DNA from 4 places in the Aureimonas sp. AU40 genome. Region 3 is predicted to be linked to each of the others. Evidence: predicted binding sites of a transcription regulator. Region 3 holds the regulator's gene; each other region holds the start of a gene.
The links. The regulator PhoB, encoded in region 3, activates phosphate uptake and scavenging genes when phosphate is short. The targets are predictions, from matches to a motif close to TGTCATNNANCTGTCAT.

Region 1 (5,949 bases), on a different contig from region 3:
AGGCTCTTCCACTTCGCGTGTTGACACCTAGCCTTCGCGCCAGACGCCGAATAGAGACGTTAAGATCGGGTAAGGGATTAAAATGACGAGTCGTCTTTCGGTCACAGTGGACGCTTTTTCGCTGGCCAAGCAATTCACGATCGCTCGCGGTGCCAAGACCGAGGCGGTGGTCGTGGCCTGCACCCTTGCCGACGGAACCATGACGGGTCGCGGCGAGTGCGTCCCCTATGCCCGCTATGGCGAAAGCGTGGACAGCGTCGTGGGCGCGATCGAAAGCGTGCGCGGGGCGATCGACGCGGGGCTCGACCGCGCGTCCCTCCAGGCGCTGCTGCCGCCGGGCGCGGCGCGCAATGCGCTCGATTGCGCCTTTTGGGACCTGGAAGCCAAGCGAAAGGGCGCGCGCGCGGCCGATCTCGCCGGCATCGGCGCCCTGCAACCGGTGGAAACCGCCTACACGATCTCGCTCGGCTCGCCCGAGGAAATGGCCGCCGCCACGCGCGCCGTTGCGCATCGCGCGGTGCTCAAGGTGAAGGTCGGGCGCGGAGACGAGGACCCGGCGCGGATGCAAGCGGTGCGCGCGGCGGCTCCGCAAGCGCGGCTCATCATCGACGCCAACGAAGGTTGGACGCCGAACAATCTGAAAGCCAACCTCCTGGCGGCCGCCGGCATCGGCGCCTTCGTTGTGGAACAGCCGCTGCCGGCGAATGAGGACGCCATCCTGGCGCACACTCCGCATCCCGTTCCGATCTGCGCCGACGAATCCGTTCATGGCAGTGCCGACCTGCACGAGCTGGTGGGGCGCTACGACTACGTGAACCTCAAGCTCGACAAGACCGGCGGGCTGACGGAAGGACTGGTGTTCCTCGCGGAGGCGCGCCGGCTCGGGTTCGGGGTGATGGTGGGCTGCATGGTCGGCACCTCGCTCGGCATGGCGCCGGCCCTGCTGCTGGCTAAGGGCGCCGAGCTGGTCGATCTCGACGGACCGCTTCTGCTGCGCGAGGACCGGCCGAACGGGCTGCGCTACGAAGGCTCGCTCGTCTGGCCTCCGGAGCCTGCGCTCTGGGGCTGAGGCGCGACGAGGAGAAGGCCGAGCGCCATCAGGGCCAGGGCCGTCATCGCGTAGAAGGCGCCGGCCTCGAGGCTCTTGTAGAGAAGACCGCCGCCAAAGGTCGCGCCGGCCATCAGCACCGTCTGCAACGCGAAGCTCAGCCCCTGCGCCGCCCCGAAGCGGTTTTCCGCGACGGACGAGCCGATCAGCGTTTGCAGCGAGACATGCGTCGCGGCGAAGGTCAGCGCGTGCGTGGTCTGCAGAATGGCGAAACCGATGAGCCCGAGATCGGTGGATAGAAGCGACCATCTCGCCGCCGCCGTGACGGCTGCCGCGATCAGGAAGGCGCGCACGCCGAAGCGACGCAAAGGCTTGGCCGCCAGCCGGAACAGGGCCACCTCTGCCGTGACGCCGATCGCCCAGAACACGCCGATCTCGATCGGACTGTAGCCGAGCCGCGCCCATTGCAACGAGGCGAAACCGTTCAGCATTGCGTGGCTCGCCTGGATCAGCGCGATCGCCAGCAGCAGCGGCAGCAGGCGGCGGAGATCGGGAGCCGGCGCAAGGCGGCGGAACCGATCGGCCAGGGACCGCGCGGGAAGCCAAGGCTCCTGCGTCGGCGAAAGCGGCAGCGGCGATGCCTGACGCGGCTGCCCCATTCGCGGCGCGAAAAGCGTGACGAGAGCGGCGGTGAGGAAGGTGAGCGTCAGGACGATCGGAAAGCCGCCATGGCCGATGCGGCCGAGCAGGGCTCCGCCAGCGACATTGGCCGCGATAAAGGCGATCGACCCCCAAAGGCGCGATCGCCCGTAGTCCGACCCGAGCCGGCGCACGCCGGAAAGCGCGATCGCATCGCTCAAGGGAATCGCGGGACACCAGACGGCCGCCAGGATCAGTGTCGCGATCAGGACTTGCGCCATCCCGTCCACGACGAAGAACAGGCAGGAAGCGGCGAGGCTCGCGAAGCCGGCGGCGATCAGGAGATGGGCGCGGTCGCTAGATCGATCGGCCCGGCGCAGCACGGGCGGGCAGACAAGAACGCGAAGCCCGATCTGGATCGCCAGGATCAGGCCGATCTCGTCTCCATCCAGCCCCTGATAGCCGAGCCAGACGGGAAAGAACGGATAGAAGACACCGAGCGAGACGAAATTGCCGGCGAAGACGAAGGACATGCGCCGGTCGAAGGCCCGTCTCGATTCGGGAGAGGCCGGCGGGAGCGAGGGCATGGCGGGCGCTTTCGGGGCTTGGACGTCCCCTCCCTACCAAACCGCTCCCGCGCGGGCAAACGGCCCTGGCAGGCTATTCCGCCGCCTCGGGCAGCCGCTCGCGCCCTTTGAGGAAGCGCAGGCCGACGCGCGGGTCGGTCGCGGGATCGACCTTCTCGACCGCCGTCCAATGGACGAGTTCAAGCGTCCCGTCGTGACGCTCGACGATGGCCGAGCAGCTTTCCACCCAGTCGCCCGTGTTGACATAGAGCATGTCGCCCATGTTTCCGATCTTGGGGTGGTGGATGTGGCCGCAGATCACGCCTTCGCAATCCTGCCGCTTGGCCTCGCCGGACAGGGCCTCCTCGAAGGCGCCGATGAAGTTGACGGCGCGCTTCACGCGGCCCTTGGCCCATGAGGAGAAGGACCAGTATCCGAAGCCGAGGCGACGGCGCGTCCAGTTCAAGACGACATTGATGGCGATCGCCATGTCATAGGCCCAGTCACCGAGATGGGCGATAAGCTTGGCATGGCGCACCACGACGTCGAACTCGTCGCCATGCATCACCAGGAGGCGCTTGCCGTTGGCGGTGACGTGGACGTCGTTCAGACGAACCTCGATGCCGCCGAAATGCGAACCTACGAAATCGCGCAGGAAGTCGTCGTGATTGCCGGGCACATAGATGATCTCGGTGCCCTTGCGCGCCTTGCGCAGGAGCTTTTGCACGACGTCGTTGTGCGACTGGGGCCAGTGCCAGGAGCGCTTCAGACGCCACCCGTCTACGATGTCGCCGACGAGATAGATCTTTTCCGCGTCGTGGCAGCGCAGGAAATCGATCAGAAGATCGGCCTGCGCGGCGCGCGAGCCGAGATGGATGTCGGACAGGAACAAGGTCCGCACATGCCGCGTGTTCGTCCACTGTTCCATGGGTGCCGTCCGTCGCTTCGACCGTATACGGCTTAATCTGCCTTAACCCTGTTGCAGCCGTATGACGCCGCGCGGCGTGCGCCTTGGCGATTGCTCTCCGCGCCGCATCTGTCCTACAGGCATTCCAAAGGACGAACTCTCGGGTCGAGCCCACCCGCCGGCCCGCCTCTCGCTCCGTTTCGGCGGCCCCCGGGTCGATCCGAAGCCCGCGAGCGTCCTGGTTTTGATCGCGTCGCCCGCCAGGTCCTCGCCCCGGCCGGAAGCGCCCTTGAGGATTGGAGAGAGCATGAGCGCCGAAGAAACCAAGCGGCAGGCCGCCGCCGCGGACCTCAACGAACAGGCGCTCTTCTATCACCGCCACCCCAAGCCCGGTAAGCTCGCGATCCAGGCGACCAAGCCCCTCGGCAACCAGCGCGATCTGGCGCTCGCCTATTCCCCTGGCGTCGCCGCGCCTTGCCTTGCCATCGCCGAAGACCCCAATCTCGCCGCCGACTACACCAGCCGCGCCAATCTCGTCGCCGTCGTCAGCAACGGAACGGCGGTTCTGGGACTTGGCAATATCGGCCCCCTCGCCTCCAAGCCGGTGATGGAAGGCAAGGCCGTCCTGTTCAAGAAGTTCGCCGATATCGACGTCTTCGACATCGAGATCGACGCGCAGGAGATCGACCGGATCGTCGATGTCGTGGCGGCGCTGGAGCCGACCTTTGGCGGCATCAACCTGGAAGACATCAAGGCGCCGGAGTGTTTCGAGGTCGAGGAACGGCTGCGGGCCCGCATGGGCATCCCGGTCTTCCATGACGACCAACACGGCACGGCCATCATCGTCTCGGCAGCGGTGCGCAACGCGCTGCTGCTCGGCGACAAGCGCATCGAGGACGTGAAAATCGTCACCTCGGGTGCGGGCGCGGCCGCCATCGCCTGCCTCAACCTCCTCGTCTCGCTCGGCGCGAAGGTCGAGAACATCTTCTGCACCGACAAGGACGGCGTGGTCTACAAGGGCCGCGAAGGGCGTATGGACCGCTGGATGGCGGTCTATGCGCAGGAAACCGAGGCCCGCTCGCTGGCCGACGTGATCGAGGGCGCCGACATCTTCCTCGGCCTTTCCGCCGCCGGCGTGTTGAAGCCCGAACTCCTCAAGAAGATGGCCGATCGCCCGCTGATCATGGCGCTCGCCAATCCGACGCCGGAGATCATGCCGGACCTTGCGCGCGAGGTGCGCCCGGACGCCATCATCTGCACCGGCCGCTCGGACTTCCCGAACCAGGTAAACAACGTCCTCTGCTTCCCCTTCATCTTCCGCGGCGCGCTGGATTGCGGCGCGACCACGATCAACGAAGAGATGAAGATCGCGACGGTGGACGCGATCGCCGCCCTGGCGCGCGAGGAAGTGTCCGAGGTCGCGGCCAAGGCCTATGGCTCGGAAACACCGGTCTTCGGGCCAGACTATCTCATTCCCTCGCCCTTCGACCCCCGACTGATTCTCAAGATCGCGCCGGCGGTGGCCAAGGCGGCCGAGGACTCCGGCGTCGCGTCGCGTCCGATCGCGGATTGGGACGCCTATATCGACAAGCTGAACCGCTTTGTCTTCCGCTCCGGCCTCGTGATGAAGCCGATCTTTCAGATCGCGCGCAAATCCGGCAAGCGCGTCATCTTCGCCGATGGCGAGGACGAGCGCGTCCTGCGCGCCGCGCAGGTGCTTCTGGAAGAGAAGATCTGCCAGCCTATCCTTGTCGGCCGACCCAGCGTCATCCAGTCCCGCCTGGAGCGCTTCGCGCTGCGCATCCGGCAGGATCAGGATTTTGAGGTGGTGAACCCCGAGGACGATCCGCGCTATCGCGACTATGTCGATCACTACTTCTCGAAGGTCGGCCGTCGCGGCGTCAACCCGGACACCGCCCGCGCCCTGGTTCGCACCAACACGACCGTCATCGCGGCCGTTTCGGTGTCGCGCGGCGACGCCGACATTCTGATCTGCGGCTTGGGCGGCAGATTCTCGCGCCACATTCGCGACATCAAGCAGGTGATCGGCATCGCGCCGGGCGTGAAGCGCATGTCGGGCCTCAGCCTCCTTATCTCGCAATATGGCACGGTCTTCTTCGGCGACACCTATGTGCAGGAGAGCCCGAACGCCGAGGAACTGGCCGAGATCGCCTGCCTTGCCGCGAACGAGGTGCGCCGCTTCGGCATCACGCCGCGCGCCGCCCTGCTCTCGCACTCCAATTTCGGCACGAGCGATTTCCCCGACGCCTTGAAGCTGCGCGAAGCTCTGGCTCTGGTTCGCCAGCGCGCGCCGGAGCTCGAGATCGACGGCGAGATGCATGGCGATGCGGCGCTGTCGCAGGCGTTGCGGCAGCGCGTCATGCCCGAATCGACGCTGACGGGAGAGGCGAACCTCCTGCTCTTCCCGACCCTCGATGCGGCCAATATCTCGATGAATGTCGTGAAGGTGATGACCGACGCGCTGCATGTCGGGCCGATCCTGCTCGGCGCGGCGAGTCCGGCGCATATCCTGACGCCGTCGGTCACCTCGCGCGGCGTCGTCAACATGGCGGCCATCGCAGTGGCGCAGGCCGTGCAGCAGGCGGACACCGGTCGCTGACGCGACCGGCCATTTAAAGATGCGATGCGTCGCCCCTCAGGGGCGGCGCGCCAAGGCCCGCTCGCGGCCGATCAGAGGCAGAAGCTCGGCGAGTTCCGGCCCATGGTCGAGCCCGGTCAGTGCGAGGCGAAGCGGCATGAAGAGGCTCTTGCCCTTGCGCCCGGTCGAC
Region 2 (5,949 bases), on a different contig from region 3:
TCATGTCGGTCGGGATCGCGCTCGCCCCGGCGATGACGTTGAAGAGGATGTACCACTGGGTGCCGAGCATCATGAGCACGGACAGCCAGATATTGGGGTCGAGATGCAGGCCGGAGATGGCCACGACCGCGAAGGGAAACAGGACGTTGGCGGGAAAGGCGGCGAGGAACTGGGCGACCGGCTGCACGCGCTCGGCCCACTGCGCCCGCAGCCCCACCCAGACCCCGATCGGCACCCAGATGACGCTGGCGATCGCGGTCGTCGCGGCGACGCGCGCCAGGGTCGCAAGGCCAAGGGTGAAGGCCTCCCGGACATCGGCGAAGGTCAAGCTTTCGGCGATGAAGGTCGCAAGCTGCCGCAGGCCCCAGGCGCAGCCGAGGACGACGAGCCCCAGCCACGCGAGATCGACGGCTTTCGCATAGGTCCGGCCCATCGCCGGCATTGGCACCCTGGGCAGGGCGGGCAGGCGAGCGGTCTCGGCGAGGCGGAAGGGCCAGGCCAGGGCGGCGGCGAGCGTCTTCAGGAGACGCGTCCGGCGCACGAGATCGTAGGCCCAGGACTTGGGCCGGCTCGCAGAGGCGGTCTGCTCGAAGCGAAACTTGTCGGCCCAGGCGACGATCGGCCGGAAGAGAAGCTGGTCGTAGAGCAAGATCACCACCGCCATGGCGGCCACGGCGAGCGCCACCGCCCCGAAGTTCTTCTCCTCGATGGCGAGGGCGAGCCAGGAGCCGATGCCGGGCAGGGTCACGGTCTTGTCGCCCACCGTGATCGCCTCCGAGGCGACCACGAAGAACCAGCCGCCCGACATCGACATCATCATGTTCCAGACGAGGCTCGGCATGGCGAAGGGCAGATCTAGGCGGACGAACCTGCGCCAGGCCGAGAAGCCGAACTGCCGCGAGACCTCGTCCAGATCGTCCGGCACGGTGCGCAGCGACTGGTAGAAGCTGAACGCTATGTTCCAGGCCTGGCCGGTGAAGATCGCAAAGATCGAAGCGCATTCGGCCCCGAGCTGCCGGCCGGGAAACAGGCCCATGAAGAAGGTGACGGTGAAGGTTAGAAAGCCCAGCACCGGCACGGACTGAAGAATATCGAGCGCGGGCACGACGATGAGCGCCGCCTTGCGGCTCTTGGCGGCGAGCGTCGCGACCGTGAAGGTGAAGAGGAGCGAGGCGGCGAGCGCGGCGAACATGCGAAGCGTCGTGCGCAGGGCGTAGTCCGGCAAGCGCGCGGGATCGAGTACGATCGGCGTCTGCTGCAAGGCCTCGAGCGGCTGGCGCGCCTCGTTCGCCCCATGCACGACCATCACGGCGATGCCCGCCATCAGGAGGAAGGCGATCCCGTCCGCCCAGAGGCTGGTCCTGCCGAGCGATGCGATCGCCCTCGTGGGGCCGCCGCCTCGGGCATAGGCGAAAAGGAATGACATGAGCCCACCTCCGGTTTGCCTCCGCGCGGCGAACAGGCGCGATCAGGCCCGAGGCCGTGGGCCTCGGGTTTGCCGCGTCGAGAGAGTGTTCGCCGGAGAAGTCTGATGGTTTGGAGAACCGCCGCCGAAAGGCCGGCGGCGTTCGCAGCCCTGCGATAGCACCGGGCGCTGCCCTGGGCGAACTGGCATTGGGTCATCTGCGCTATACGAAAGTATAGAGGGCCGATGCTTCGGTGTGGTCGCGCCGCCTCCACGAGCTACGCTGGGTTGGGCCGACCTAGCTGCGCCCATCTTCGAAAGTTGACTGCCCATCAGGAGCACCGTGCATTTGCGAATCTGCGACTGGGTGCGAAGCATATCCCTCTTCCGGCATGACCAAGGTCGAGGGCTTATCTCCGAAGCCCGCAAGCGTATGCCGGGAAAGCGACGCATTCCCTTCAGGCCTGCTTATGGCCCTCTCTTCGTATGGCCTTCGTAGGCCGGCCACCGCTGACGCTTCCGATACGCTCGTCAAGCCTTTCAAATCCATCGGGGCAGGCCCGACCTTGCCCCGCATGGATCGAGTATAGAAAGTTCGCACCAGCATCACGCGGCGTTCCGCACGCGGTATCAATGCCAGTGTCCAAAGGAGCGGAGCCGCTCCCGCTTGGTTAGCGTTGCGTAAACGTCATGGAAGCGGCGTAGCCTCACCAAATTGTGTAGGGGGACGCCGCGATGAGCACCTTGAATCCGAACCTCAGCCTCGAGGCGCGTCGGCCGGATCTCGATCGAGGGCTCGGAAGCTCGGGGAAGCTGGGGTTCGCGGCGGCCATTCTCGCCGCCATCCTCTATGTCGGCTACAGCATCTATTCCGACGCCGCGGCGGCCGGCGTGCAGACCACGACCTATCTGCCCTTCGCGCTTCTGTTCCTCGCCCTTCTCATCGCGCTCGGATTCGAGTTCGTGAACGGGTTTCACGACACCGCGAATGCGGTTGCGACCGTCATCTACACCCATTCCCTGCCGGCGAACGTCGCCGTCGTCTGGTCGGGCTTCTTCAATTTCCTCGGCGTTCTCCTGTCGAGCGGTGCCGTCGCCTTCTCCATCGTCTCGCTTCTGCCGGTGGAGCTCATTCTCAAGGTCGGCTCCGGGGCGGGTTTCGCCATGGTGTTCGCGCTGCTTCTGGCCGCGATCCTCTGGAACCTCGCGACCTGGTGGTATGGGCTGCCGTCGTCGAGCTCCCACACGCTCATCGGCTCCATCATCGGCGTCGGCCTCGCCAACGCTTTGATGAACGGACAGAGCGGCACCGCCGGCGTAGAGTGGGGCGAGGCGACGAAGATCGGCTATTCCCTGCTTCTGTCGCCGATCTTTGGGTTCGGCCTCGCCGCCCTCTTGTTCTTCGCCATGAAGATCCTGGTTCGCAACGAGGCGCTCTATCAGGAGCCCAAGGGCGCGACCCCGCCGCCGGCCTGGATTCGCGGCCTCCTGATCTTCACCTGCACGGGCGTCAGCTTCCTGCACGGATCGAACGACGGCCAGAAAGGCATGGGCCTCATCATGCTGATCCTGATCGGAACCGTGCCGACGGCCTATGCCCTCAACACCGCCGTGCCCGCTCGCTATGTCGCCGATTTCCACGTCGCCTCGACGGCCGCAACGGCAGTGCTGGAAACCCATGCCGGACAGGCCGCGGTGCCCGCGGCCCCGGCCGAGATCGTAACGCGCTATATCGCCGACAAGACGCTCTCGCCGGAAACGGTGCCGGCCCTGATCGGCCTCATGCGCGGCATCGACGCGGAAGTCGCCGGCTACGGTTCGCTCTCCGCCGTGCCGGCCTCGGCCACCAAGAACCTTCGCAACTCGATGTATCTCGCCGCCGAGGCGGTGAAGCGCCTGTCCAAGGGAACGTCGCTCGGCATCGCCCAGGCGGAAGCCCAGACCCTTTCGACCTACAAGGCCTCGCTCGACGCCGCGACCCGCTTCATTCCGACCTGGGTCAAGGTGGCCGTCGCCTTCGCGCTCGGCCTCGGTACCATGATCGGCTGGAAGCGCATCGTCGTGACCGTCGGCGAGAAGATCGGCAAGTCGCACCTGACCTATGGCCAGGGCGCCTCGGCCGAGCTCGTCGCCATGGCGATGATCGGCGCGGCCGACGGTTTCGGCCTGCCCGTCTCCACCACGCACGTTCTCTCGTCCGGCGTCGCCGGCACGATGGTCGCCAACCGATCTGGCCTGCAGGTCGCGACCTTGCGCAATCTCGCGGCCGCCTGGGTCCTGACGCTTCCGGTCTCGATCCTTCTGGCCGGCAGCCTCTACTTCGTTCTGTTCCACCTCTTCTGAAGGCCGCGCCGCCTCAGCCCGTGGCCCGCAGGCGCGATGCGTCCGGCAAGTGCCGGATCGCGGCGAGGTCGGCCGAGAGAACGGCGTGGCAATTCCCGCCGAACCATTCGAGCGAGGCCTCGGCATGCCTTGGCAGCGCCCGAAGGAACTGGGGATAATCGACGATTCCCTCGAAGAGCGGCGTCATGCCCTCCCGCCGCCCCGCCGCCGCATAGACATTGGCGGGCTCGAAGACAGCGAGATCGGCCCGGCGGCGGACGTTCTTGAGGTGGTAATAGTCGATATGCCCGGCCAGCTGATCGTGGGCGGTCAGCGGGTCGGTGCCGCCTTCCCAGACATGCAGCGTGTCGAAGTTGACGCGCAGTGCCGGGTCGGCGGCCTCGTCCAGAAGCTGGAGGAGCGAGCTGAGACCGTCGGCCAGCGTGCCGGGATGGGTCTCCACGAGAAGGCGAAGCCCGTGGTCTCCGAACCGCGCCGCCGCCTCGCGCAGGCGCCGGGTCAGGAAGCGCCGCTCCTCGGCCCCTGTTGCCGCGCTCCCCCGATTTCCCGCGAAGGTGCGCACCCGAGGGGCGCCCCAGAGTTGGGCGAGTTCGCCGAGTTCGCGGATGCGGCGGCGGAAACAGTCCTCCTCGGCGTCGAGAGGCAGATAATCGCTGAGCATGGGAACGGCGAGGCCCTGCGCCGACAGCCAGGCCGCATGCTCCCCCGGCCCCAGATTCCGGGCATGGGCGCCCCAAAGCTCGATCCCGTCGAAGCCCGCGCGGCGCGCGAAACCCGCGATGTCGCTGATCGAGACGAGATGATGGCGGAAGGTGATCGTGCAGAGCGAGACCTTCATGAGACGACACCCTCGCGCCAGGCCGCATAGGCTTCCCCCAGCCGTTGGTTGATCGCCGTTTCCACCGCGTCGAGACCATCGAGCCGATCCACCAGCGCGGCGGCGAGCGCCGCGTCGCCGGTCCTGGCGACTTTCAGAGCCTGATAGTGAAGGGCCGTCAGCCCGTTCACGAGCGTCTCGATCTCGTCGCAGACCTTTTCGAACTCGGCATGAGGCCATTTCAGCGCCCGCCAGAAGAAGGCGAAGCCGTGCTCGTAGGCCCATTTGCGAATGGTGATGACGGGGAGTTCGCGCAGCGCCTCGCCGAGGCCGGAAAGTTCCAGACCGTCCCGTCCCTCGGCATGGGCCGAGACGATGGCCCGCACCGCGTCGATCAGTGGGTTGGACGCCAGGTGAAGGCAGGCCTGGAAGAAGGCGTCGAGATCGGCGCTGGCGGGCGCATGGGCCTCGGCCATGTCGAAGCGATAGCCGCCTGCGACGCTGGGTTGCCGGATGGCGTTTTCGAGCCTGTCGCGCTCGATCCGGCCCTCCCAGCGGAAGTCGGGATCGCGGACCTGCCAGACTTCGGGGTCCTCGGTTCGCTCCAGCATGAGATAATGCGGGAAGGGGTTCTGGTTGAACTTGTTCTCGCGCTCGGGCAGGTGGAACATGTCCAGCATCACCATGACGCATTCGCTTTCACGCCTCTCTTCGAGGAGGCCGTGAAGCGTTGCGAGATTGGCGTCCTTGGAGAGCGAGGCGTCGTACCACGTGTCCAGCCGCACGCCGTAAAGCCGCTCGAACCAGTGGCGGAAGGTTTCGTGGTCGGTCGCGTCCGAATGATAGGCGAGGCGGAAATCGTCGGTGATCGTGAACTCGGCGTCCCAGATCAGGGCGTAATAGGGCCGGTGGTCGATGCCGCGCTTCTTCAACCCGTCGCAGACGCAGCTGACGAAGCAATGGATCTTGAGATCGTAGGGCATCTCGCCATGGACGCCCTCCCCATGGCTCTCATCGCCGGGCTCCGTGACCCCCTCGGCGGCCCGGGCCGGCTCGCTCTGCGGCAGGAGAAGGGCGGCGAGATCCGCCACGGTCGAGACGTCCTGTCGGCTCACCGTCTCGTCCGAGATCGTCAGGGCGAGACGGGTCTCCAGCGCGAGGATGATCTGCAGAAGCTGCACGGAATCGAGGTAGAGGTCCTCGTTCAGCCGCGCATCCGGCCCGAACCGATCGAGATGGGGATGGCGCATCTCGTCGGCGAGAACGGCGCGGATGGCCTCGACGATCGCCTCGCGGGTCATGCCGTCACCCGGTCGAAGGCGCCGTTTCGATAGGCCTCGGCCACCGCGCGGCGGGAGATCTTGCCGTTCGCCTGCCTCGGCAG
Region 3 (5,949 bases):
GGACGGCATTGCCGACCGCCATGGCGAGCGGGTTGCCGCCGAAGGTCGTGCCGTGCGTGCCGGGCGTCATGCCCTTGGCGGCCTCGTCCGTGGCAAGGCAGGCGCCGAGCGGGAAGCCGCCGCCGATGCCCTTGGCCGAGGCCAGGATGTCGGGTGTGACGCCGGTGCTCTCGTAGGCAAAGAAGCGCCCGGTGCGCCCGACGCCGGTCTGCACCTCGTCGAAGATCAGGAGCAGGCCGTGCTCGTCGCAGAGATCGCGGATCAGCTTCAGGAAGCCGGCGTCGGGCGCGCGGATGCCGCCCTCGCCCTGGATCGGCTCGATCAGGATCGCGGCCGTCTCGGCGCCGATCGCCGCGCGCAGCGCCGCCGCGTCGCCGAAGGGAACCTGGTCGAAGCCTTCGACCTTCGGGCCGAAGCCTTCGAGATACTTGGCCTGGCCGCCGGCGGCGATGGTGGCCAGCGTGCGGCCGTGGAAGGCGCCCTCGAAGGTCACGATGCGGAAGCGCTCGGGGTGGCCCGAGACATACTGGTAGCGCCGGGCCGTCTTGATGGCGCATTCCAGCGCCTCGGCGCCGGAATTGGTGAAGAACACCTTGTCGGCGAAGGACGCCTCGACCAGCCGGCCGGCGAGCTTTTCTTGCCCGGGCACGTGGAAGAGGTTGGACGTATGCCAGAGCTTGCCCGCCTGCTCGGTGAGCGCCGCCACGAGATGGGGATGGGCGTGGCCGAGAGAGTTCACCGCGATGCCGCCGGTGAAGTCCAGGAACTTGCGCCCGTCCGACATGTGCAGCCAGACCCCCTCGCCTCGCTCCACTCGAAGGTCCGCGCGCGCGAAGGTGGCAAACAGCGGATTGTCGTGGGTCTCGGCCATGGCGATACTTCTCGTTGGCATGGACAATGGAGGGAACGGCGGCGCGAAGGCGGCCGGAGCGGCAGGCACAATAAGCCCGCGCGCAACGCGCTGCCTATACCATGGCCGGGGCGCGAATTGTCAACGAAAGCCGAAGTTTCGCCTTTTGCGAGCCTCTATGCTTCCGTAAACGTCGCTCCGCACCCATAAGCTGTTGAAAAGGGGGCGAAACGATTCGCCCGGCGGCGCCCACTCTTGCCGCCCTTCGCACTCGCGTTCTAGAACCCTCTCAGACACCAGATTTCGTGTGGGAAGTCCCGTCGATCCGCAAGGGATCGACAGGGGCTATGGATGACGGCACCGGCCGCCCTCCCGCAGCGACAGAGTACGAGGAGTCTGTTCATGAGTTGGACCGAGGAGCGCATCGAGCTGCTCACCCGCCTTTGGGGCGAAGGTCGAAGCGCCAGCCAGATCGCGGCGGAGCTCGGCGGCGTGACGCGCAACGCCGTGATCGGCAAGGTTCACCGGCTGAAGCTGGACAACCGCCCCAAGGGCGGCGCGGACGAAAGCCCGGCCGAGGCCGCCCCCGTGGCGCCGGTGCGCGTCGCGCCCGCCTTCGAGCCCGCGCCCCAGCCCGTGCCGGTCGCCGCCGCGCCCGTGCCGGAGCCGGTGGCCGCGCCGTCGATCGCGGCGGTGGAGCCGCCCGCCCCGCGCCGCGAGTTCGCGCCCGCGCCCGTCGCGGCCCCTGTAGTGACGCCCGCCTCGGCCCCCATGCAGACGCCGAGCGCAGCGCCGCGCATCCTGACGCCCTCCATGCCCACTTCCGCCCCGCCGCGCGCGCCCATGCCGCTCCGCCAGCCGATGATCCATTCGGTGGGCGCCACGGCCCTGAAGATGGACCCGGACGCCGGCGCCTTCGAGGAGGCCCAGCCATTCGGTCATTCCGAAGGCGGCGAGGTCGTGCCCATGTCGCGCAACCTGACGCTGGTGCAGCTTTCCGACCGCACCTGCAAATGGCCGCTGGGCGACCCGCTGAGCCCGGACTTCCGCTTCTGCGGAAACCATTCCCAGGACTCTTCGCCCTATTGCAAGCACCACGCGCGCATCGCCTTCCAGCCGATGTCGGAGCGCCGCCGCGTTCGCTAAGGGCACGCCCCGGCAAGGCGGAAATGCTTTTCCGAGACATGAGACGAAATCGTGGACCTTGCAGCGTTCCGGCAAGCCGGAATGCTTCAGGCGCTTTTAATCCATCGCGGTTTCGAGCCCGGCCTTCGCGCCGGGCTTTTCTTTGCGCCTGCCTCGCCCCTGCGGCCTCTCTCCCCGCCCTCCTTCTAGAAAGCGTCTCCCGCTCGCGCCTGTCCTGCGTTATGAGGCAAGCCATGCGAGCGGAAGACGCTTTCTGATCCAGGCGCCGGCCCGGCCGGCGCGCGACGCCCCTTTCGAAAAGGCCATGACATGACCGATACCCCCGCCCTTCCCGACCGTCTGGCGATCGACCCCGACAGCCCGTTCCATGACGAGGCGCTGCTGGCGCGCGGCATCGGCATCCGCTTCAACGGCAACGAGAAGACCAATGTCGAGGAATATTGCGTCAGCGAAGGCTGGGTGCGCGTCGCCGCCGGCAAGGCCAAGGACCGCCAGGGCAAGCCGCTGCTGATGAAGCTGAAGGGCACGGTCGAGCCCTATCTGAAGGACGACAGCGCCGAGGGCTGATCGCCCGCCTCCGCCAAACGAAAACGCCGCGAGCAGCCCTTTGGCTCTCGCGGCGTTTCCGTTTCATCATAAGGCGTCGCTTCAGCTCGCTTCGGCCCGCTGCTGCACGGGCCGCGCGGCGGCGGTGAAGTTCTCGTCCAGCGAATAGCCCGCCCCGCGCACGGTGCGGATCGGGTCGCGCTGGCGGCCCCGATTGATGGCCTTGCGCAGACGTCCGACATGGACGTCCACCGTGCGCTCGTCGACATAGATGTCGCGGCCCCAGACGCCGTCCAAGAGCTGCTCGCGCGAGAAGACGCGGCCGGGCGACTGCATGAGGAATTCCAGGAGGCGGAACTCGGTGGGTCCGAGCTTGACCTCGCGGCCGGCGCGGCGCACGCGATGCGTCTCGCGGTCGAGGTCGAGATCGCCCGCCACGAGCTGGCTGGAGATGCGCTCGGGCTTCACCCGGCGCAGCATGGCGCGCACGCGGGCCATGAGCTCGGGAGTCGAGAAGGGCTTCACGACATAGTCGTCCGCCCCGACCGAAAGGCCGCGCACCCGCTCGCTTTCCTCGCCGCGCGCCGTCAGCATGATGATCGGCAGGCGCTCGGTCTCGGGCCGCGTGCGCAGGCGCCGGCAAAGCTCGACGCCGGACAGGCCGGGCAGCATCCAGTCGAGCAGAAGAAGGTCGGGCACGCCCTCCTTCAGCCGCAGGTCGGCCTCGTCGCCACGCGCGATCACGTCGACGTCGTAACCCTCGGCCTCAAGATTGTAGCGAAGGAGGACGCCCAGCGCCTCCTCGTCTTCGACGACGGTGATCCGGGCGCCCATGCGACTTACCCGTTCAGGCCGGTCGAGGGCGAGGCGATCGAGGGCGTCGAGTCGCTCTTGGGCCGCTCGACCTCCATCTGTTTGCCGGTCTTGATGTAGTAGACCGTCTCGGCGATGTTGGTCGCGTGGTCGCCGATGCGCTCGATGTTCTTGGCCGAGAAGAGAAGATGCGTGCAAGCCGTGATGTTGCGCGGATCTTCCATCATGTAGGTCAGGAGCTCGCGGAAGAGCGACGTGTAGAGCGCGTCGATCTCGGCGTCCTGCGCGCGGATCTCCAGCGCCCGCACGTCGTCGCGCGTGGCATAGACGTCGAGCACGTTCTTCAGCTGGCCCAGCGCCAGTTCCGACATGTGCTCGATGCCGCGCACCAGCTGCACCGGCTGCTTGTGGTCGGTCACCGCGATCACGCGCTTGGCGATGTTCTTGCCGAGATCGCCGATGCGCTCGAGATCGTTGGAGATGCGGATGGCGCCGACGATCTCGCGCAGGTCGTGTGCCATCGGCTGGCGCTTGCCGATCGTGAGAACCGCGCGCTCGTCCACTTCGCGCTGCAGCGTGTCGAGAAGGATGTCGTCGGCAACGACGGACTGCGCCAGACCCCAATCGGAGCGGATCAGGGCGGAGACCGCCTGCTCGACCATGCGCTCGGCCTGGCCGCCCATTTCGGAAATGCGACGAAGGATGAATTTCAGTTCGTCGTCGTAGGACGAGACGATGTGATGTTCCATGAAACGAACTCTCCCTGTTTCGCGGAGAACGACTCCCGGCCCGATAAGGCTGCGGGAGCCGGGAGCGAGGTCAGCCGAAGCGGCCGGTGATGTAGTCCTGCGTGCGCTTGTCGTCGGGGTTCTGGAACATCTTTTCCGTGGAACCGACCTCGACGATCTTGCCGAGGTGGAACATCGCCGTGCGCTGCGAGACGCGGGCCGCCTGCTGCATCGAGTGGGTGACGATGACGATGGTGAAGTTCTGCTTCAGCTCGTCGATCAGTTCCTCGACCGTGGCGGTCGCGATCGGATCGAGGGCCGAGCAAGGCTCGTCCATCAGGATCACCTCGGGCGAAACGGCGATGGCGCGGGCGATGCACAGGCGCTGCTGCTGGCCGCCGGACAGGCCCGTGCCGGCGTCGTGGAGGCGGTCCTTTACCTCCTCGAAGAGGCCGGCCTTGCGCAGCGAGGTCACGACGACCTCTTCCAGGTCCGTCTTCGACTTGGCGAGACCGTGGATCTTCGGGCCGTAGGCGACGTTCTCGAAGATCGACTTCGGGAACGGGTTGGGCTTCTGGAACACCATGCCGACCCGGGCGCGCAGTTCCACCACGTCGATCTGCGGGTTGTAGATGTCCTCCCCGTCGAGCGTGATGAGGCCCTTGACCTTGGCACCCTCGACCGTGTCGTTCATGCGGTTGAGCGAACGCAGGAAGGTCGACTTGCCGCAGCCCGAAGGGCCGATCAGCGCCGTCACCTGCCGCTCGTAGACGTCGAGATTGACCTCGAACAGGGCCTGCTTCGCGCCGTAGAAGACCGAGACGTTCTCGCCCTTCATCTTGGTGGCGAGGACGGGCGCGTTGGTCTTCGGGGCGGCGGTCAAATGAAGATTGTCCATCATAAGAAATCCGTTCTTTCCTACCAGCGACGCTCGAAGCGACGACGAAGCAGAATGGCGGTGATGTTCATGACCGCCAGGAAAAGGAGAAGCACGATGATCGCGCCCGACGTGCGCTCCACGAAGGCGCGCTCGGCCTCGTTGGCCCACATGTAGATTTGCACGGGCAGAGCGGTGGCGGGGTCCATCGGCGTCGCGGGGTAGTTGGCGACGAAGGCGACCATGCCGATCAGGAGCAGCGGCGCGGTTTCGCCGAGCGCGTGGGCAAGGCCGATGATCGTGCCGGTGAGAATGCCCGGCATCGCCAGCGGCAGAACGTGATGGAACACCATCTGCATCTTGGAGGCGCCGAGGCCGAGCGCGGCGGCGCGGATCGAGGGCGGCACGGCTTTCAGCGCGGCGCGCGTTGCGATGATGATGGTCGGCAGCGTCATCAGCGTCAGCACGAGGCCGCCGACCAGCGAGGCCGAGCGCGGCAGGCCGAACCAGTTGACGAAGACCGCGAGGCCGAGAAGGCCGTAGACGATCGAGGGCACGGCCGCCAGATTGTTGATGTTCACCTCGATCAGGTCGGTGAAGCGGTTCTTGGGCGCGAACTCCTCGAGATAGATCGAGGCGGCGACGCCGATCGGCAGCGCAAGGGCGAGAACGATCGCCATCATGTAGAGCGAGCCGATCAGCGCCACGCCGACGCCGGCCGTCTCGGCGCGCGAGGAGGCGCCGAAAGTGAAGAGGCCGGTGTTGAAGCGCTGGGTCAGCTCGCCACGGCTTTCCAGCTGGCGGATCCATTCCAGCTGCTGGTCCTTGATAGGACGGCGCGCTTCGGGGATCGACAGGTCGAACTGGCCCTTCACCGCCGAGTCCACGGTGGAGTTGGCGTAGATCCAGATCTCCTGCGTGGTGCCGATGATCGAGAGATCGTCCATCACCATGTTGGCGAGCTGCGCGCGCACGCCCTGCGACAGGAG
Region 4 (5,949 bases), on a different contig from region 3:
AGCGCGACGGAATGAAGCAGCAGGACGCGGCGGATGCCCGCGTCGGGATCGCGCCCCAGGCCCGCGAGCGAGGCCGTGGTGCCGGTGATGCGGCAATCGCCCGTGCGCGGATTTTCCTGAAAGGGCTCGCCTTGCGCAAAGGAGCCGGGAAAGCGCCCGACGAAGAATCCGTTCAGGAAGCGCCGGTGGTCGCCGCCGTGGATGCCGAGTTCGGCCGCTTCCTCGTCAGCGAAGGTCCAGCCGATATCGTCGTGGCTGCGGACATAGTTGACGAAGGCGCAGCCCGGCGGCAACGACTGGCGCCGGTCGAAGGCCTGCTGCAGCAGGCGCGCGTCCCGCGTCGCCAGCGCTTCCCAGCCCAGCGCCATAACCAGCGGATTGTAGGACATCGGGCATTCGGCGCGGTCGATATAGGAGACGACCTCGTCCGGGTGGACGATCGCCTCGGACTTGAACACCATGGCCGGCGCGCCCATGCGGCAGAGCGCGTTGAAGGCGCGCAGCAAACGGTGTGCCTCGGGCAGGCTCTCGCAAGGCGTGCCGAGCCGCTTCCAGATGAAGGCGACCGCGTCCATGCGCAGGATCTCGACGCCGCGATTGGCGAGATACAGCATCTCGCCCGCCATGGCGCGGAAAACGGCGGGGTTGGCGTAGTTCAGGTCCCATTGGAAATGGTAGAAGGTCGCCCAGATCCAGCGCCCGTCCGGCAGCTGCACGAAGGAGCCGGGATGGTCGTCGGGAAAGATTTCCCGCGTCGTGCGCTCGTACTGGTCGGGCAGCGTCCGGTCGGGAAAGACGAGGTAATAGTCCTCGTAGGTCTTTTCGCCGGCCAGCGCCCGGCGCGCCCATTCATGCTCGTTCGATGTATGGTTGAAGACGAAGTCGACGGTGAGCGAAATGCCGCGCCGGCGCAGGGTGCCGGCCAGATGCTCGAGATCGGCCATGGTGCCGAGCTTCGGGTTCACCTCGCGATAGGAAGAGACGGCATAGCCGCCGTCGGAATTCTCTTCCGGCGCCCGGAACAGAGGCATGAGATGGAGAGTGGTGAGACCCAGTTCCTCGAAATAGGAAAGCTGGTCCTCGACGCCCTTCAGCGTTCCGGCATAGCGATCGACATAGCAGACGCCGCCCAGCATCCGCTCGTCCGTGAACCAGTTCGGCTCGGCCTCGCGCGCGGCGTCCAGCGCCTTCAGCTCACCCGAGCGCTCGGCATAGGACGAGGCGGCGCAGTTCACCGCCTCGGCGAGCTCGCGCAGGAACGCGGGATGCCCGGCATAGACCGCCGAGAACTCGGCGAACAGCGCGGGGAAATACGTGTCGAACCGGCGCCGGAACGCCGCGTCCCAGCCTGCGGCTTGGGGATGGGCCAGCACATGAGCGAGGGCGTCGGAAAAGCTCGGCACGTCGGACACGTCTGATCTCGCCTATGGGTTGAACCGACAGGCGCGATATCATGCGGCCGCGCGGCCGGGAAGCAGCCGCCCGGCGGAGGGCGCGCCATCCGCGCGACGCCCAACCGCTCGCCAGCCATGCAGATGGGGAAACGCGGACACGAGGGATCAGTCGTCGGCAAGTATGAGGGCGGAGCTGATGCTCCGACGACTTGCCCCGGGCCAGACGTGTTCTTCACGCGCGAAGCATTCACCCAACCGCGATACCCCCTCATCTCGTCTCTTATGTTATAACATAACACCACTGGAGCCCGTTTCGAATTTTTCAACTGGGCTGTCACGCGGATGTTATGAAGAAAACCTATGCCGCAACCGACAGATCCCAGTGGAGACAATCGATGCGCCACCTTCTCAGCTTGCTCGTCGTCACCAGCGCGCTCACCGCCACCGCCCATGCGGCGACGGTCATGCCTCTCGACCGTGCGACCATCCTGGCGGGCTCGCCCTTCGACATGAAGGTCGAGTTCAAGGGCGTTGTGAAGGAAGGCGACGTCGCCGTCACCATCAACGGCAAGCCCGCCGCCGAAGTGCTCGGTCAGCCCGTCGAGTTCATCGAGAAGGAAGACGGCGTCGAGGCCTCCGCCATCCGCATCCATGGCGGCCATATCCTGGCGCCGGGCAGCTACAAGGTCGAGGCCAAGGCCGGCGACGAGACCAAGGCGGTGACCTGGGAGGTCTACGGCACGCCCGCCACGGCCAAGGCCAAGAACATCATCTTCCTGCTCGGCGACGGCATGACGGTGGCCAACCGCACCGGCGCGCGCATCATGTCCAAGGGCATGACCGAGGGCAAGGCGAACGGCCGCCTCGCCATGGACGATCTCGACCACATGGCTTTCGTCGGCACGTCCTCGACCAATTCCATCGCCACCGACAGCGCCAACACGATGTCGGCCTACATGACTGGCCACAAGTCGGCGATCAACGCGCTCGGCGTCTATGCCGACCGCACGAAGGACTCCTTCGACGATCCGAAGGTCGAGACCATCGCCGAGGCGCTGCGCCGCACCACCAAGAAGTCGGTCGGCATCGTCGTCACTTCCGAGGTCGAGGACGCGACGCCCGCCGCAGTGGTGTCCCACACCCGCAAGCGCGCCGACAAGCCCGAGATCGTCGACATGCTGTTCAAGGTGAAGCCGGACGTGCTGCTCGGCGGCGGCTCGGCCTACTTCCTGCCGCAGTCGACGCCCGGCTCCAAGCGCAAGGACGACAAGAACTACATCCAGATGTTCCAGGGCGCGGGCTACGCGCTGGCGACCGACAAGGGCGAGCTGGAGACGGCCAAGGGCTCGAACCAGGAAAAGCTGCTCGGCCTGTTCCACACCGGCAACATGGACTTCATGCTGGATCGCGGCTTCCTGAAGAAGGGCACCGTGTCGAAATTCCCCAACCAGCCGGGTCTGGTCGAGATGACCGAGATCGCGCTGGACCGCCTGTCGAAGAACCCCGAGGGTTTCTTCCTGATGGTCGAGGGCTCGTGCATCGACAAGGCCTCGCACCCGATGGACTTCGAGCGCTCGATGATCGACACGATCGAGTTCGACAAGGCCGTGGGCGTGGCGCGCGAGTTCCAGCGCACCCATCCCGACACGCTGATCGTCACCACGGCCGACCACACGCACGGCATCTCGATCATCGGCACGATCGACGACGACAAGCCGGGCACGGAAATGCGCGAGAAGGTCGGCGTCTATGCCGATGCCGGCTTCCCCAACTACGAGGACAAGGACGGCGACGGCTATCCCGACCGCGTGGACGTGTCGCGCCGCCTCGCCATCTTCGCCGCCGACTTCCCGGACTATTACGAGACCTTCCGCCCGAAGGTGGACGGCCCGTTCGAGCCCGCCGTCCAGAACGAGAAGAAGGAATACGTGGCGAACGAGGCCTACAAGAACGTTCCCGGCGCCGTGTTCCGCGAAGGCAACCTGCCGCGCTCGGCCGACACCGCCGTCCATGCGGTGGACGACGTGGTGCTGCAGGCCGCCGGCCCCGGCGCCGAGGAGTTCAAAGGCTACATGGAAGAGAGCGACATCTACCGCGTTCTCGCCGATGCCTTCGCGTTGGCGCCCGCCAAGAACTAAAACTTCACGTCCCTTCGGACGCAGACGGGTCCCGGCGCGCCGCGCCGGGGCCTTTGCCATTGGAGGACTTCGCCATGACCGGGCTCGCTCTCTCCCGCCGGCGCTTCACAGCATCGCTGCTCGGAGCGCTCGCAGCGTTTCGCGCGCCCTCGGCCCGCGCCGCCGAAGCGCTCGGCTTCGACGATCTCTACGGCAAGATCAGCGTGCTCGGCCTCGCCTTCTCCGACAAGCTGAAGTCGCTGGCCGGTCAGAGCGTCGAGATGCGCGGCTTCATGGCGCCGCCGCTCAAGGCCGAGGCGCAGTTCTTCGTGCTCACCGAAATTCCCATGTCGATCTGCCCCTTCTGCTCCTCGGACGCGGACTGGCCGGCCAATATCGTCGTCGTCTATCTCCGCGAGCGGCAGACCTTCGAGCAGGCCAACCGGCCCATCGCGGTGTCGGGCCGGCTGGAGGTGGGCTCCTGGACCGACCCCGAAACCGGCTTCGTCAGCTTGGTGCGGATCGTCGACGCCCGTTTCTCCTCCGTGTGATCCCATGTCCGCGCTCGTTCTTCGCGATCTCGAAGTCCGCTTTCCCGGGCTGGACGCGCCCGCCCTCGCCATCCCCGCGCTCGATCTCCAGCCCGGCGAGCGCATCGCGCTGACCGGCGCCTCGGGCTCGGGCAAGACGACCTTTCTCAACGCCGTCAGCGGCCTTGAGCGGGTGCGCCAGGGCACGGTGCGCTGGGGCGAGACCGATCTCAGTGCCTTGAGCGAAGCGGGGCGCGACCGCTGGCGGGCCCGCCATGTCGGGCTGGTGATGCAGGATTTCCACCTCTTTCCCGGCCTGTCGGCGATCGACAACGTGCTTCTGCCCCATCGCCTGTCGCGCGCCCTGCCGCTGGCTGAGGCGCGGGCCGAAGGGCAAAGGCTGCTCTCGCGCTTCGGCATCGAGCGGCCGGCGCAAAGGGTGGAGACCCTGTCGCGCGGGCAGATGCAGCGCGTCGCCGTGGCGCGCGCCCTGGCGGGCCGGCCGGCGATCCTGATCGCCGACGAGCCGACCGCCAGCCTCGACGCAGAGGCCGGCGCGGCGGTGGGCGATCTCCTCCTGGAACTCGGGGCCGAGACGGGCGTCACGCTGATCGTCGCCACGCACGATCCGCATCTCACCGGCCGCATGAACCGCGTCGTCAGGCTCGCCAACGGCCGCCTCCTTTCGGCCCCGGAGGCCTGAGCCATGTTCGGTTTCATCTGGGCCGACCTTCGCCGCCATGCCGCAGGCGTCGTCGCCGTTGTGCTGCTGATCGCGCTGGCGACGGCCCTCGGCGTCGCCGTGACGCTGGGCGAGCGAGCCATCCGGCTCGGCAGCGCCCGCGCCGCCGCCGCCTTCGACCTCGTGGTCGGCGCGCCGGGCAGCGAAACGCAGCTCGTGCTGTCCTCGGTCTTTCTCCAGCCGGCCCCCCTCCCCCTTCTGCCCGGCCATGTGCTGGCCGATCTCGCCGCCGACCCGCGCGTGCGCTACGCCGCGCCGGTAGGCTTCGGGGATTTCGTCGGCGACGATCCGGTGGTCGGCACAACGCTTGACGTCGTGACGGGGCTCGGCGGTCTCGCGGAGGGGCGCAGCTTCGAGAAGCTGCAGGACGCCGTGGTCGGCGCGGGGGTGGCGCGGCCGATCGGCTCGCGCTTCAAGCCGCTGCATGGCCGCCTGTCGGAAGGCGGGCATGTCCATGGCGAGATCAGCTACGAGGTGGTCGGCCGCATGAAGCCGACGGGCACGGCCTGGGACAAGGCGGTGCTGGTGCCGATCGAGGCGGTGTGGCTGGCCCACGGCCACGAGCCGCACGAGGCGCACGACGAGGCCGCGCCGGAAGCCGGCGACGCCGCACATCGCGGCGAGGCTCCCGCCGCCGCTTCAACCACTGGCCCTGCCCCCGCGCATGTCGGCCCCGGCCTCGCGTCCATGGCGTCCTTCGTCGATCCCGAGGAGCGCGAGCTTCCGCGCGTCGTCGATCTCGACCGGCCCGTGGACCCCGCCGCGCTGAGCCGGGCGGACGCGCCGGGCGTTCCCGCCATCGTGGTGAAGCCGCGCACCATCGCGGATGCCTACAAGCTGCGCCAGGAATATCGCCGCGAGGGTAGTCTCGCCGTGTTTCCGGCCGAGGTCCTGACCCGGCTCTACGGCACGCTGGGCGACGCGCGCAGCGTCCTCTCCGCCATTGCGCTGGGCGCGCAAGCGCTGGTCGGCGCGGCGATCCTCTTCGTGGTGATCGTCCATGTCCTGCAGCGCCGGCGCCAGATCGGCGCGCTTCGGGCCTTCGGCGCGCCGCGCCTCTCAGTCTTCGCCATCGTCTGGGCCGAGGTCTTCGCCATGGTTGGCGCCGGCGTGCTCGCCGGCTTCGGCCTCGGCTTCGCGGCGGCCTCGCTGCTCGCCCGGCTCGG

Region 1: the regulator PhoB is predicted to act here: its motif matches at 3,232-3,248, upstream of AUL32_RS16355 (UDP-2,3-diacylglucosamine diphosphatase).
Region 2: the regulator PhoB is predicted to act here: its motif matches at 2,092-2,108, upstream of AUL32_RS18520 (inorganic phosphate transporter).
Region 4: the regulator PhoB is predicted to act here: its motif matches at 1,727-1,743, upstream of AUL32_RS10155 (alkaline phosphatase).

Annotation. Positions count from the first base shown of each region.
Region 1 is NZ_BBWL01000042.1:59,938-65,886, forward strand. It holds gene dgcA (N-acetyl-D-Glu racemase DgcA) at 83-1,069, shown strand; gene AUL32_RS16350 (MFS transporter) at 1,021-2,274, opposite strand; gene AUL32_RS16355 (UDP-2,3-diacylglucosamine diphosphatase) at 2,348-3,181, opposite strand; gene AUL32_RS16360 (NADP-dependent malic enzyme) at 3,468-5,780, shown strand; gene gltX (glutamate--tRNA ligase) at 5,817-5,949, opposite strand, start outside.
Region 2 is NZ_BBWL01000046.1:133,249-139,197, reverse strand. It holds gene AUL32_RS18525 (ABC transporter permease) at 1-1,426, opposite strand, end outside; gene AUL32_RS18520 (inorganic phosphate transporter) at 2,141-3,748, shown strand; gene AUL32_RS18515 (sugar phosphate isomerase/epimerase family protein) at 3,762-4,586, opposite strand; gene AUL32_RS18510 (DUF6005 family protein) at 4,583-5,866, opposite strand; gene AUL32_RS26065 (AMP-binding protein) at 5,863-5,949, opposite strand, start outside.
Region 3 is NZ_BBWL01000022.1:50,138-56,086, reverse strand. It holds gene AUL32_RS07530 (aspartate aminotransferase family protein) at 1-871, opposite strand, end outside; gene AUL32_RS26420 (GcrA family cell cycle regulator) at 1,253-1,996, shown strand; gene AUL32_RS07520 (DUF3297 family protein) at 2,306-2,563, shown strand; gene phoB (phosphate regulon transcriptional regulator PhoB) at 2,645-3,376, opposite strand; gene phoU (phosphate signaling complex protein PhoU) at 3,382-4,104, opposite strand; gene pstB (phosphate ABC transporter ATP-binding protein PstB) at 4,175-4,984, opposite strand; gene pstA (phosphate ABC transporter permease PstA) at 5,002-5,949, opposite strand, start outside.
Region 4 is NZ_BBWL01000030.1:62,436-68,384, forward strand. It holds gene AUL32_RS10150 (amylosucrase) at 1-1,412, opposite strand, end outside; gene AUL32_RS10155 (alkaline phosphatase) at 1,790-3,532, shown strand; gene AUL32_RS10160 (hypothetical protein) at 3,607-4,062, shown strand; gene AUL32_RS10165 (ABC transporter ATP-binding protein) at 4,067-4,744, shown strand; gene AUL32_RS10170 (ABC transporter permease) at 4,748-5,949, shown strand, end outside.